One region of the Rossellomorea yichunensis genome, then DNA from elsewhere that is predicted to be linked to it. Evidence: riboswitches for the same ligand, from Rfam matches in the RefSeq annotation. Region 1 holds a riboswitch; each other region holds the start of a gene.
What was found. A riboswitch is a leader RNA that binds a small molecule or an ion and turns the genes downstream of it on or off. The one in region 1 is predicted to bind S-adenosylmethionine.

Region 1 (4,851 bases):
GATTCGAAAGATCCAGCGAGTACCAACGAGAAGGTCAACGTCATTGCTGTAGGGTCCAAATTAAAGCAAGAACTTGAAGCAAGGGGGATTGGGGCAGTTCAGGATAAGACAGATGTAAACAAAGCACTCAAAGACAAGTCATGGACATATTTTGAATCCTATCAGTTATCAAGGGGACTAGTACAAGAAGCCATAGCCCAAAACGATGACTTAACGTACCTGATCGATATTCATCGGGATTCTCAGCCGCGGAGCATCACTACCAAAACCATTAACGGTAAAAACTATGCACGCTTATTTTTTATCGTAGGAAAAGAAAACAAAAACTTTGAAAAGAACCTTAAGATCGCAAAGGAATTGAATGCTAAACTGGAGGAAAAATATCCTGGCATCAGCCGGGGAGTTTTCATCAAAACAAGAGCAGAAGGTAACGGGGTTTACAATCAGGACCTAACCGAGAGAGCCATGTTACTTGAGTTTGGCGGAGTTGAAAATAATTTAGTGGAATTGTATAACTCTACAGAAGCGTTTGCGGAGATTTTTGCAGAATATTACAAGAAGGATGCTGTCGAGGTAAATGCACAATAATTGAAAGGGAGAAAAGACGTATGCCGTGTGGTAGACGTCTTTTTTCTTTTCCTGAGGAGATTGGTTTCCGTAACTGACACAATTATAATCTATTGTTCTTTCTCCAACGGTATGCCAAATAAAACATCCCAACCACCACCGAACCTGCCAATAGAATAACCGTACCCTTATCCGCATCCAACACATTCATTACCACGAATGCCTCAATCAACAACGAAGGAATCTTCCCGCCAGAACTGATCACAGAAAAGGCAACAATAGAAATAGAGCTAAAAGCAGCGGCAACGGTTACCACACTTGAAGGCACAAATGGAACCATGCGGAACAAAAATAGAAGAAAGATCCATTCCGTTCCAGACGCTTCTTTTAATTTAAGAAAGTATTTGTTTGACAGAATCTGATCAATACCTGCAAACTTCATTCCTTTTCGGTACAAATAAAAACTAACAATGGCCCCTAGGGATTCACCAAGTATGGAAATCACGATTCCTGTCCAAAACCCAAATGCGGAAATATTAAAGGCCGTTAAGAAGACACTTGGCAGGAAACCAAGGATACTGATGAGTATATTAATGAATATACTGATAAAAATGAGAGACCAACTATCTAAGCCGATGAATTCATTCATGAAATGTTGCAGGGTGGAAGTCATATTTTAATTCCTTTGTAATAGATTATAGATTATCAGAATAAGACATCTGGAATGTTTTTGAAAGAATTTCTTTAAAAATGGATTAGATAATCGTCCATATATGAATCAACTTTGTCAAAAAACTAGAATCACAACGAGGAGGATGTGCAGTTGAATGCATACATTTAATTTAACTATAGAAAAAAAGGAAGCAGCATTCCATAACCTAGGATTGCTGCTTTTTAACTGCTTAATTTTGCACAATTTTTCCAATGGATGGACCCAACATCACTATGCGGATGGCATTCCTTTTGAAGATATTTGTATTCATCCTCAAGTTCTTGCAGCGTCAGCTCGAATAATTGTTTGTCGCCTTTTTTGAAAATGTTGTGGACAATTAATTTGTTTATTAACTCATTTCTACGATTTTGAATAGCTTCCTGGAGAATTTCCCCCATATTTGATCACTCCTCTTATTAGTATTCGAACATTGGAAGTGGCTCCTTCATTGAAAAGAGCCCTCTTCCTAGTAGATAAGAAGAAGGCTTTATGTATCAAACTTCAACTCATCTTCCAAGCTCAATGCTTGTGGAATTAGCACAGTGTTCTACGATGTAGAATCTGTTGCTGAGGCATCATCGGGCCAGTCCCTCTACCTCTCTGGATAAGTAGCTATATAGTTGTCATGGAATACTTATATTATATATATGAGTATTCATAGTTGTCAACTAGGAATTGAAAGATAGATATAGTTAATAGGATAGAATAGGGATATTGAAAATAAAATATAAAGGTTTAAACTAACCTTCATTCCGATTTATTCCCAATTCAGACACAGAATCTTTTTCTAATCAACAATAAACATGATAATCTGTATACATAAACGCAATTATTGGAGTGAAACGTATGAAGACAGTGGTTGTCGTAGGTGGAGGAATTACAGGACTAACAGCTCTGTACCATCTTCAAAAAATATCCATAGAACGAGAAATAGATATCGAGTTAATCTTAATCGAGCGAGATCGGCAGCTTGGCGGCAAAATAAGAACTATAAGAGAAGGCGAATTCATTATGGAAGCAGGAGCAGATTCCATCGTAGCCCGAAATGAAGGGGTTCTTTCTCTAGTTGAAGAACTTCAACTTCAAGAGGAATTGGTCTATAATGAAACAGGCACATCCTACATTTATACAAATGGGGAATTACACGAGATTCCCCAAGATACGATCTTCGGAATTCCCATGTCAGTTGAGTCACTTAAAAGTAGCACCCTGGTGTCAGAAGAAGGGAAGATTGACGCTCTTAAAGACCTCGAATCGGAAAATACACATTTTACAAAAGAGAGTTCCATCGGTGAATTTTTAGAAGCATTCCTGGGTAAGGAACTTGTCGAGAAACAGATAGCTCCAGTATTATCAGGGGTTTATTCCGGTAATTTGCATAAACTCACTATGGCTTCAACACTTCCGTACTTACTTGATTATAAAAATGATTACGGCAGTATCATTAAAGGTTTATCAGCAAATAAACAAAAATTCCAAGGGGCATCCAAAAGAAAGTTCATCTCGTTTAAAAATGGTTTATCAACCATCATCGAACGGTTAGAAGAAAAATGCTCAGGTGCCACAATTTTAAAAGGTGTAGAAATAAAAGCTTTTCAAAAAACGGGTGATAAATACAAACTCACTCTTAATGGTCATGGTAGCATTCAAGCGGATTATGTAGTTTTCGCAACACCTCATGATGTAACCCAAAAGATACTGACTCATGAACAACTGGAACCCGATTTTAATAAACTGAAAAACTCATCACTGATTTCGATCTACCTCGGATTTAACATTCCAGATGCGGACCTTCCTGCTGATGGGACAGGCTTTATCGTATCAAACGGCCGAGATGTGAAATGCGATGCATGCACATGGACTAGTCGGAAGTGGAAGCATACATCCAATAACCAAAAACTATTATTGAGGCTTTTTTATAAAAGTACAAACCCCCATTACAATGAGTTGAAAGAATATAGCAAGTCAGAACTTGTAAGTACGGCACTAGAGGATATCAGAAAAAGCATAGGTATAGACTGTGACCCGGTTTCTGCTGAAGTAACGAATTGGAAAGATCTGATGCCAAATTATCATCTTGAGCACGGTCAGTCTGTCCAATCTTTAGATAACAACCTGGCAAACGAGCTACCAGGCGTGAAGCTGGCCGGTTCTTCATATTATGGAGTGGGTATAGGTGCCTGCATTCAGAACGGAAAGAAAACAGCCGAATGGATTGTAGATTATTTAGAGAAGAATACATGATTTATATTGACTAAAATTCGACATTAAAGGAAAAAAGCCTGGCATCCAGGCTTTTTCTTTTAATTAATGCGATTTATGATAGCATAACTACTCTTTCTTTTTGAAATATGCAGCCGTTTTCTCTAGTCCGGAAATCAGATCATATTCAGGTTCCCAGTTAAGGTTTTTAAGCGCTTTCGTGTTTGATAGATGACTGTGTAAAATATCTCCTTCCCGTTTCGCTTCGTAGTTTGGCTTTTGTAAAGAGTGGATTTGGTTAGAAAGCAAGGTATAGAGTAGATTGATGGATGTTTGGGTGTTGGTGCTGATATTGAGAACTTGGTTGTCAGCATTTGTGATGGCAAGAAGATTCGCCCGGGCCACGTCTTCTACGTATACAAAGTCCCGTGTCTGATTTCCATCCCCAAAGATGATTGGTGTCTCATTGTTTAATAGTTGCTCAATAAAAATGCTTATGACTCCGCCTTCACCATCGGATCTTTGCCTTGGTCCATATACATTGGCATAACGCAAAATGGTATACGGAAGATTGTAGAGCCTATTAAATAGTTTGATATAAGTTTCAGATACTAATTTTGAGGTGCCGTAAAAGGAAATAGGACTAGTGGAACTCTCTTCCTGAATCACCTCATTTGTATATCCATATACTGCACTCGAAGAGGAGAAGATGAATTTTTTCACATCGTATTTAATGCTGTACTCCAACAACTTTACGGTTCCTAATACATTGACTGCGGCATCTTCTGCTGGATTTTCCAATGATTTGGCTACGCTCACTTGGGCAGCGAGATGCATGACGATGTCGGGTTTTTCTTTTTCGAAAATTCGTTCAACTTTATCAGATAATAGATTTTTTCTATATATTTTGACTCCATTTGGCACATTTTCCTCCCTGCCATTAGAAAGATTGTCGAGGATAATAGGTGTGTGACCCTCAGCGAGCAGTAAATCTATAATTTGGGAGCCAATAAATCCGGCACCGCCTGTAACTAAAATTTTCATTTTTGATCCTGGATCAGTTTATTCTCCCTCATGATGAGTCTCCTTTCTTCATAAATATGTTTGATAGATCTGTTCAATCTTTCTCGTCATTTCTTGGCTTGTTAAGTGTTGACGAGCATAGGATTCAGCGGCTTTAGCAAACCTATCACGTTCTTCCCTGTTGGTAATGAAACGCTTTATCGCTTGTGACAGCTGTTCGACGTTACCAGGTTCACAAAGGATGCCTGTTTGTTCATGTCGGATCATTTCCGGGATTCCCCCGCATGTAGTGGAGATGACCGCTTGACGGGAAAACATCGCTTCCATGACGGATAGGGGGAAGTTAT
Region 2 (4,851 bases), on a different contig from region 1:
CCCTCCCAGGGAGCCTCCAATGACCGCTTCGATGTGGTCGATTGAAAGTTGTTGGAGAGCTTTATATTGGGCATGGACCATGTCCCTTATCGTAATACCCGGGAAGTCCGGACCGTAACGCTCTCCCGTTTCTTGATTGGTGGACGCCGGTCCCGTGCTTCCTTCACATCCTCCTAATACATTAAAGGCAATCACATTAAAATGGTCGGTATCAATATACGAGCCCGGACCGATCAGTCCGTCCCACCAGCCGCGGTCTTCACTCGTCCCCTTTACGATATGGGTCCCGGTGAGGGCATGGCAAACCAGGATGGCCGGTCCTTCTTTGTTTCCTGTTCGTTCATACGTAAGATCTACATTTTTCAACGTGGTGCCTGACTCTAATGTTAGGGATGGGATGGTAATGGAGCTAACTTCATATGTGTATGGTTTCTCCACTCCTCCACCTCCTTTTTTTGGTGTTGTGGCGGGGGTGATCAGGTTCCCCCCGTGTGTAAAACAGTTGATTATGGACTCGGTTTTTGAGTATTTGGCATTATGGGCGTTGAGAATTTGTCGTTAGGGCTATCGTCAATAATTCTGATTATCATTCGAGGTGACGGCGTGCATCCTGTTTGCTGATAAAATTCCGATTTCGCTGATATATTGGGAATTTCGCTGATAAATGGTCCGTTATCGCTGATATATTCGAAATTTCGCTGATAAAATCAGATTTTCGCTGATATCTCCCCTAAGTAGACCCCGGATACCCTATAAATAGTATCCAAAATCCACTTTTTCACCCTGTAAAGTGATTTCAATTACGTTTTTAGGGTTAAATCCCCCAGTTTCCATTATACCCGTGATGTTTCCAACGCCACTTCAATGGCATGATCCAAGTCCTCGATGAGGTCCTTCGCAGACTCTAATCCAACAGAAAGTCTCACAAGATCCTCGGTTACCCCTGTCGCACGGATTTCCTGGTCGTTTAATTGCTGATGGGTCGTGGAAGCCGGGTGGATGATCAGTGATTTTGCATCCCCTACGTTGGCAACGTGAGACCAAAGGGAGATGTTATCGACAACTTTCCGTCCGGAATCTCTACCACCTTTAATCCCAAAGACGACGATGGATCCCGCTCCGTTTTTCAAATATTTCTGAGCAAGTTTATGTGACGGATGCTGAGGCAACCCAGGGTAGGATACCCAAGCGACACCATTATGCTGATCTAAATGCTCCGCAATCTTCAAAGCATTTTCCGTATGACGCTCGATGCGAAGATGCAGGGTTTCTAATCCTTGCAACAGAAGGAATGCGTTCTGTGGACTTAAGCACGCCCCTAAGTCACGAAGCAGCTGCACTCTTAATTTTGTAATAAAGGCTGCCGGTCCCACATCCTGTGCATAGCGCAGTCCGTTATAGCTCCGGTCCTCTTCCGTGAAGCCCGGGAATTTTTCATGATCCCAATCGAACTTCCCACCGTCAATGACGACTCCCCCGATTGCTGTACCATGACCGCCGATCCATTTTGTTGCAGAGTGGATGACGATATCGGCTCCATAATCGATCGGCTTACATACATATGGAGTGGCAAAGGTATTATCGATGATCAATGGGATGTGATGGTCATGAGCCACTTTTGCTACCGCTTCAATATCAAGCACATGTAGACTTGGATTTCCGATTGTCTCAGCGAATACGGCTTTCGTTTTAGGAGTGATTGCTTTGCGGAAATTTTCAGGGTCGGTCGGATCTACAAAATGAACCTTGATTCCGTATTTCGGAAGTGTGGTCGAAAATAAATTATAGGTCCCGCCGTAAAGATTGGTGGCCGCTACAATTTCATCTCCTGCTCCGGCGATATTTAAGATTGATAGAGAGATGGCAGCCATTCCGGATGAAACACCGAGTGCTCCGATTCCCCCTTCTAAAAGAGCAAGGCGTTTTTCCAACACGTCTACTGTCGGGTTCATGATACGGGTATAAATGTTTCCCGGCTCTTCAAGGGCAAATAATTTTGCTGCATGATCACTGTTATCAAAAACGTAGGATGTCGTTTGATAAATCGGCACTGCCCTTGAACCTGTGGATGGGTCGGGCTCCTGGCCGCCGTGAAGTAGTAGTGTGTCGAAATCGAATGATTTTGTCATAGAAAATTCCTCCTAAATGGTTTTGTGTTTGGGTTTCCGTTTTGCGATTGGATGTTTTGGACGTTTGCCTGTTAAAGTTTGTTGGAATTTTGACTGTTGAATTTAAGTAATAATTTGACTGTTGATTTCGGAATGATATTTGACTGTTAATATAATGCATTTTTTTAACAGTTAAATACCGACCAGGCCAAATCCCCCTGTTGAACTCAGAAACTGAAAAATCGAAGAAGTTTATTTTCCTAAGAAGATAGAAGAGGAAAAATAAAAAACCCTCTTCCTAAGAAGAGGGTCTAATTTAATAGGGTCCTCCTCTTATCTTTCAGGCAGATCGCCTGCAGGAATTAGCACCTTTTCATGTGACGCATTACTGCGTACATGAAGGTTGCCGGGTTTCATCGGGCCTAGTCCCTCCACCTCTCTGGATAAGAGCATGTAGTTGTCAATGTGAAAATTCTTGCGTTGAGATGAATTATAAGGGGTAAACGACCTCAACGTCAAGAGTATTTTTAGAATTTTTACATTATTTAATTTTTAGCAGAAGCTGCAATCGCTTCGTTAAATTGAGCGACGATGTCTTCCCCGTCTTCAATACCTATCGATATGCGGACGACATGTGTATTTATTCCGAGTTTTTCCTGCGCATCCTTCGGTAGAGCACGATGAGACGTTCCTAATGGGTAAGAAACCGTTGTCTCTACACCTGCAAGGGAAGGGATGATTTTAATCCATCCAAGTGATTTGAAGAATGTGCTTATATCACATGTGTTGGATAGCTCGATTGTTACGATTGCGCCATTCCCTTTATCCGATAAATCGGTTGGGTAATAGACTCCTTTCACATAATCATTTGATCGAAGGTCTGCCGCAAGAACTTCGGCATTTCTTGCTTGGGTTCCCATTCGAAGAGCCAGCGTTTTCGCTCCACGGCAAGTCAGCCACGCTTCAAATGGGCTTAAGTTCGAACCGATGTTGACGACTTTTTCTCTCGCTTTTTGAACAAGCTCTTCTTTTCCAACTACGACTCCTGCTGTGATATCACTGTGTCCACCGATATACTTCGTGGCACTGTGTGCGACCAGGTCCACCCCTTCTAAGAAAGGCTGGCGCAGAAAAGGTGTGGCAAACGTGTTATCAATCATTGTTTTCAGGTTGTGTTTCTCAGCAAGTTCAACCATTCTTGATATATCTTCTACTCGCATAAATGGGTTCGTCACCGTCTCACTGTATAGGAGTTTCGTTTGTGGTGTCAGTGCCTCCTCGATTTCTTCAACACTCGTAAAATCAACAAATGAAGACGAAATGCCGAATGTCTTAAGCTCTTCTTTCAACATATGAAACGTACCGCCGTATAAATCTTCTGCGGCGATGATATGATCGCCTGATTGCACTACAGCGAGGATTCCTACAAGGATGGCCGATAATCCAGAGGAAGTCGCGACACCCGCTGGAGCTCCTTCCAAGTCCGCCACCATCTTACCAAGCTCGTCTGTATTTGGATTTCCCGTTCTCGTATAGAGATAAGGGGATTTCCCTTCATAGAAACCCTCCAACTCTTCTAAAGATGTAAAAGAAAAGGCGGATGTTTGATAAATCGGAGTCGTCTTACTGCGAATTTCCTCAGTTCCTTTTAACTGACTATGTACGACCTTTGTTGTGAATTTCATCTCTGTCATCCTTCCTGAATCTATGTATTTTTAAAAGTGTATCATATTCAGAAGATTGTGAGGAGTAGGATGTATTGCAAGAAATAAAAAAACACCTGCCCAATTGCAACAGGTGCCTTCCGTTTATTGAACGTTATCTAAACATCCGATCAGACGATTTTCAATATCCAATGCCAGGCTTTTTAGTTTATCGTTATCCACCATTTCGATCAGCTTGCTTGGTTTTGCCATGCCGATCTTGGTTGTACCGCCTTCTGTGTATACCGTGACTTTACATGGGAGGAAGTAGCTTACGAGCATGCTTTCTTCCAGTACTTTTTTGGCTTCATGAGGATTACATACCTCTAATACGACTACTTCTTCATTGAAATCAAGGCCTTTGTCCTGCAGTTTCTGAGCAAGATCGAGATTCCATAGTACACCGAAGCTTTCATCTTTAAGGTTGGATTCTACCGCTTCCACAGCTTCTTTCACAGTCATCGAGACTTCTTTAGTGTAATGAAACATGTTCACATCTCCTCCTTTTTTTATCACATTCATTTAATACCTCATAGCGTATAACGTCAAACATCGATATTCAGAGGTCCGTCCCTCTCCATTATTCCATTCCTTCGACCATTTTACCCATCATGTCTTCGTTCATGGGGCCGACGATTTTGTGTTGAATGATGCCTTTGGTGTCGATCATGTAGGTGGTCGGGATGGTGAACGCCCGGTATTCGTCTCCGACTTCACCCTTTTCATCCATTGGGATGGGGAAGGTAAGTTCGTAGCCGTCGATGAATTCCTGGACAGCCTTTTCCCCATCGTCCATGGAAGTCAGGTTGACGGCGAGGATTTCAACGTTTTCTTTCTCTGCATTCTCTTCGTAGTAGCTCTGCATATGGGGCATTTCGGCTTTACATGGCGGACACCAGGTAGCCCAGAAGTTCAGGATCACTTTCTTACCTTGATAATCTGAAAGCTTTACGGCTTTATCATCTAAGGTGGTTAATTCAAAATCCGGAGCGCGGTCCCCTTTTGCAAGCCCCTGCGCTGCATTAGACAGATCCATGGAT
Region 3 (4,851 bases), on a different contig from region 1:
TTGCAGAACCTGATCGGTGACATCCTGACCATTGACCCAAACCCTTTTTCCAAACACAAAATGATTCATCCCTACAAATTCAATCTGTACTTCATTTGCAGAACAATTCATCATCTCGGCGACGCTGTTTTTCATGTTGAAAGGAATATTGCACACCCCGATGACTTTACTATGTGAGCTGTATTTAAGCAGGGCTTCTGTAACCATGCCTGCAGGGTTGGTAAAGTTAATAAGCCATGCATGGGGACAAATCTGTTGGATGTCATGACAAATTTCCATTAGGACCGGAATGGTACGCAAGGCCTTGAATATACCGCCTGCTCCATTGGTTTCCTGACCGATGACGCCATGACTTAAGGGGATACGTTCATCTTTTTCCCTGGCTGAGAGACCGCCCACCCTGATTTGTGTTGTCACAAAATCAGCGCCTATCAAGGCATCCCGCCGGTTAAGAGTCCATTCCAATTCAATCGGCACACCTGCTTTTTGGATCATTCGACGAGCAAACTGCCCGATAATCTCAAGCTTCTCTTTCCCTGCTTCGATGTCTACAAGCGTTATGTCTGTGACAGGAAAAGATTTGTATCGGTGGATGAACCCCTCGATAATTTCTGGTGTATAGCTTGATCCGCCTCCGATTATGACCACCTTTAATGACATTCTGTCGATCTCCCTTCATTTTGAAAGCGATTTCTATTTTTTTATAATGTATCATACAAATTTTTGCTCGTCTATATATTGTAATGACAAATATGAAATTTATGACTGATTTTTATTTAATTGTAATAACAAATTGTTTTTATGATAAAATGAATAGGAATAGAGAATTGATCGTGGATGTGTTATAACAAATATAGGAAGAAAGTGGAAGGGAGAAACAGAATGAAAGAGACACAAGAAGCAAAGGCCCTGCATTCGCATGTAAAAGAAGAAATCATCCACATGATTAAAAATAAAGAGTACGCTCCGAATACAAAACTGCCGACAGAGGCGGAGTTTTGCGAAAAGTTCAATGTCAGTCGTACGACGATCCGGACGGCGCTCCAGCAGCTGACACTTGAAGGTTACGTGTATCGCGAGCAAGGAAGAGGAACTTTTGTCGCAGAAGAGAAAGTCAGTCAAATCCTGTCCTCGACGATCGACAACTACACAGAGCAACTGCGATTACAAGGTAAGAAACCTAAGATCAAGGTACTAAGCATGAATGTCATCCCGGCAGAATCAACAGTGGAAAAAGCGTTGGAATTAAAGAATGGAGATCCCGTCAATCGTTTAGAGAGGATCCGATATTCAGACGGTCTGCCCCTGCAATATGAGGTGGCCTATCTGCCCTGGTACAAGACGCCCGGGCTTGATAAAGACGAATGTGAAAGATCTCTTTACAAGCTCCTGGAAACACAGTTTGAGATAAAAATTAAAAAAACCGTCGAAACGATCGAGTTGTTTTTAGCAGATGAACGAGTGGCAGAAAAGCTCGAGGTGCCTGAGGGGACACCTTGCTTTATGATTGAGACGACGGCTTATGTAGAGGATGGATCGGTCATCGAATTTTCCAAAGCGATCTTCAGAGGAGATAAAGCGAGCTTTCTTGTAGAAAGAACCTATTAGCGAAAAGGGGATGGGGGATTATGAGGAACGTGATCATCAATGCAGATGATTTTGGTTTATGCCGGGGGGTGAATTACGGCATCGTTGATAGTCACCGGTTTGGCATCGTCAACTCAACAACGATGCTGGTCAATATGCCGGGAACTCTGCATGCGGTGGAATTGGCGAAGGTTTATCCGGAATTACAGGTTGGGATCCATTTAACGCTGACATGCGGAAGACCAGTTTCTGGCGGAGTACCATCTCTTCTTGATGAGAGAGGCCTTTTCCGTTACACCAGCAGGATTTTTGAAGAAAAAGAAATCAATGTGGATGAGGTTGAAATGGAGTGGGAGGCTCAGATGGATAAATTCCTATCATTCGGTCTGCCCCTTTCTCATATTGACAGTCATCACCATGTTCATAGCTTTCGGCCACTGATCCCGGTGGTGAAGAGGTTGTCGGAGCGCTTTGGGGTTCCGGTCCGGAATGTGCCCTGTGATGGGTTAGACGCAATGAATGTGTTAACCGATCGGTTCTCGATGGACTTTTATGGTGACGGAGTGTCGGTTGAAGGATTGAAGAGGATATTGGACAGCAGGGATGAAGGTGAGACGCTTGAGATTATGTGTCATCCGGCTTATGTTGATACATACTTGAAAGGGAATTCGTCTTATTGTGAGCAGAGGTTGAGGGAGTTGGATGTGTTGACGGGGATTAAGGAGTGGGCGTCTAGTTTTTGATTGGTTGATTGGGAGATTAGAATGTTTGATGTGAGTTGTTATGACAAATGGGGTGCTGCTATGGAAGGTAGTGCCTTTTTCTATTGGTAATGGAGATTCGTCCCATTTGGAGGTGGAAAGGAATGTTTTTGGATAGTATGTATGGTTTTGAGATGGTGTTAAGGCAGGATTTTGACTGAGATCGATGTGAAATACATGGATTGATAGGATAAGAGAAGTTTTATTATCGACTTTTCATGATATATTATCGACTTTTGTCCTTTTATTATCAACTTTAGGAATATATTATCAACTGTAAAAAAAAGGACCATCACCACGACCATATCAAACCAAAGTTCCCCTACACAAAAAATCCCTCCCCTAGTGCACCAACGAAGATAACGCTTACATAAAAACAACTGAAAAATTCCCTATTGACTTCCATTCACATACCCAGTATTATCCTCTATAAGATAAAAATTTAGAAAATTACATACTTTCAATTATCCAGAGTGACCGAGGGATCAGGCCCTATGACGTCCGGCAACCTCCAGTATTGGAACGGTGCTAATTCCTGCAGAATGATTTCATTCTGAGAGATAAGTCGAGATAAACAGGCGATGCTTCTTTCAGTTGAAAGAGGCATTTTTTATTGTACAAAAAAGGGGTGTGCACATTGATCGAGATTCGAAATCTAGTTAAAACCTACAGTACAAAGAAGCAAACGGTGGTCGGTGTCGATAATGTTTCCGTAAAGATTGAAAAGGGTGAGATCTTTGGAATCGTCGGATACAGTGGAGCGGGGAAGAGTTCACTCATTCGCTGCCTGAATCTATTAGAAACCCCTACATCAGGAGAAATCATCATTGATGGACAGGATTTTACGAAGCTCACGTCCAAACAATTAAGACTCGCCCGTCAAAAAACGAGCATGATTTTTCAACATTTTCACCTGATCAAATCCAAAACGGTGTTTGACAATCTGGCGTTTGCCTTGAAAGCAGCTAGTGTACCGAAAGCGAAAATAAAGCCCAGGGTTGTCGAGCTTCTGGAGATGGTCGGTCTATCGGACAAAGCGGACGCGTATCCGGCCCAGCTCAGTGGAGGACAAAAGCAAAGAGTCGGGATTGCGAGAGCCCTTGCGAATAACCCATCGGTTTTACTTTGCGATGAAGCGACATCGGCACTCGATCCGAATACGACGAAATCGATCTTGAAGCTATTGAAAAAAATCAACAAAGAACTGGGTTTGACGATCGTACTCATCACCCACGAGATGGAAGTGGTGAAAGAAATCTGCGACCGGATGGCCGTGATGCAGGATGGAAAGATCGTGGAGGAAGGTCCGGTTTACGACCTGTTTGCAGAACCGAAGCAGCCTTTAACGAAACAATTCATTGAAACGATCCTTCAATTTGAACTCCCTCCGCACCTTGTGGAATCAAGGAAAGGAAAGCTGATCAAAATCCAATTCAAAGGATCGATCGCAGAGGAAAGCGTCGTATCGGAAGTGTTCCAGAAATACAAGGTGCGAGGCAATATCCTTCACGGCAAGATTGAATATATTCAGGAAGTGCCACTGGGGATTTTTATCATGGAACTGATCGGCTCCCATGACGAGATCGAAGCCGCGATCCGGTTCATCACGCTGAAGACGCAGAGCTTGGAGGTGCTTGAGAATGCTGCCTGATTCATTGACTGCGATTTTACCAGAATTGAATAAAGCCTTTTTTGAAACGGTATATATGGTGGGGATTTCACTCGGAGTTGCGATTTTAGTGGGATTACCGCTCGGGATTCTTCTTTTCGTAACAGACAAAGGCTTGTTTTTACAAAATAGTTTGATCAAAAAGGTCGTTGGATTTGTCGTCAATATGGTGCGGTCGGTTCCGTTCATCATTCTATTAGTCGCACTCTTACCATTAACCAAACTGTTGACCGGAACCACGATCGGACCGACGGCAGCATCCGTATCACTCTCTGTTGCGGGAATTCCGTTTTTTGCGAGAATGGTAGAAACATCATTGCGTGAGATTGATAAAGGTGTCATTGAAGCCTCGGTTTCGGTTGGGGCAAGCCCTTGGATGATCATTAAGGACGTGCTGTTACCGGAAGCTCGTCCAGCGGTGATTCAAGCAATCACGATTACAACGATCAGTTTAGTTGCCTATTCTGCCATGGCCGGCATTGTCGGTGGAGGGGGAGTCGGGGACCTGGCAATTCGCTTCGGGTACTACCGATATGACAACACGGTGATGATCACGACCGTCGTCATTTTAATTTGTTTGGTTCAGCTCATCCAATATACGGGTGATGTGTTTGCACGATTAGTCGATAAACGATAACTACTCTAGGGGGAACAACAAGTGAAAAAGTGGATTTTATTCGTAGCATTAGCGGTAACAATGAGCATTCTTGCAGCTTGCGGCGGGGACGAAGCAAGTTCAAGCGCAGAAGATAAAAAAGAGGTAACCATCGGAGCGACATCCGGACCATACAGTGATATGGTGACAAAAGCGATCAAGCCAGGACTTGAAGAAAA

Region 2: it holds a riboswitch for S-adenosylmethionine, as region 1 does, so the genes downstream of both, RSX31_RS15690 (homocysteine synthase) here and RSX31_RS20770 (Fur-regulated basic protein FbpA) in region 1, are expected to answer to the same signal.
Region 3: it holds a riboswitch for S-adenosylmethionine, as region 1 does, so the genes downstream of both, RSX31_RS16045 (methionine ABC transporter ATP-binding protein) here and RSX31_RS20770 (Fur-regulated basic protein FbpA) in region 1, are expected to answer to the same signal.

Annotation. Positions count from the first base shown of each region.
Region 1 is NZ_JAVYAD010000008.1:91,739-96,589, reverse strand. It holds gene spoIIP (stage II sporulation protein P) at 1-588, shown strand, start outside; gene RSX31_RS20775 (TVP38/TMEM64 family protein) at 671-1,240, opposite strand; gene RSX31_RS20770 (Fur-regulated basic protein FbpA) at 1,462-1,677, opposite strand; SAM riboswitch class I at 1,783-1,890, opposite strand; gene RSX31_RS20765 (protoporphyrinogen oxidase) at 2,126-3,523, shown strand; gene RSX31_RS20760 (NAD-dependent epimerase/dehydratase family protein) at 3,611-4,525, opposite strand; gene RSX31_RS20755 (glycosyltransferase family 4 protein) at 4,574-4,851, opposite strand, start outside.
Region 2 is NZ_JAVYAD010000005.1:362,127-366,977, forward strand. It holds gene metX (homoserine O-acetyltransferase MetX) at 1-438, opposite strand, end outside; gene RSX31_RS15690 (homocysteine synthase) at 834-2,129, opposite strand; SAM riboswitch class I at 2,439-2,558, opposite strand; gene RSX31_RS15695 (trans-sulfuration enzyme family protein) at 2,654-3,793, opposite strand; gene RSX31_RS15700 (DUF302 domain-containing protein) at 3,917-4,300, opposite strand; gene RSX31_RS15705 (peroxiredoxin family protein) at 4,392-4,851, opposite strand, start outside.
Region 3 is NZ_JAVYAD010000005.1:437,408-442,258, reverse strand. It holds gene RSX31_RS16060 (6-phospho-beta-glucosidase) at 1-660, opposite strand, end outside; gene RSX31_RS16055 (GntR family transcriptional regulator) at 883-1,608, shown strand; gene chbG (chitin disaccharide deacetylase) at 1,629-2,330, shown strand; SAM riboswitch class I at 2,810-2,915, shown strand; gene RSX31_RS16045 (methionine ABC transporter ATP-binding protein) at 2,986-3,999, shown strand; gene RSX31_RS16040 (methionine ABC transporter permease) at 3,989-4,654, shown strand; gene RSX31_RS16035 (MetQ/NlpA family ABC transporter substrate-binding protein) at 4,715-4,851, shown strand, end outside.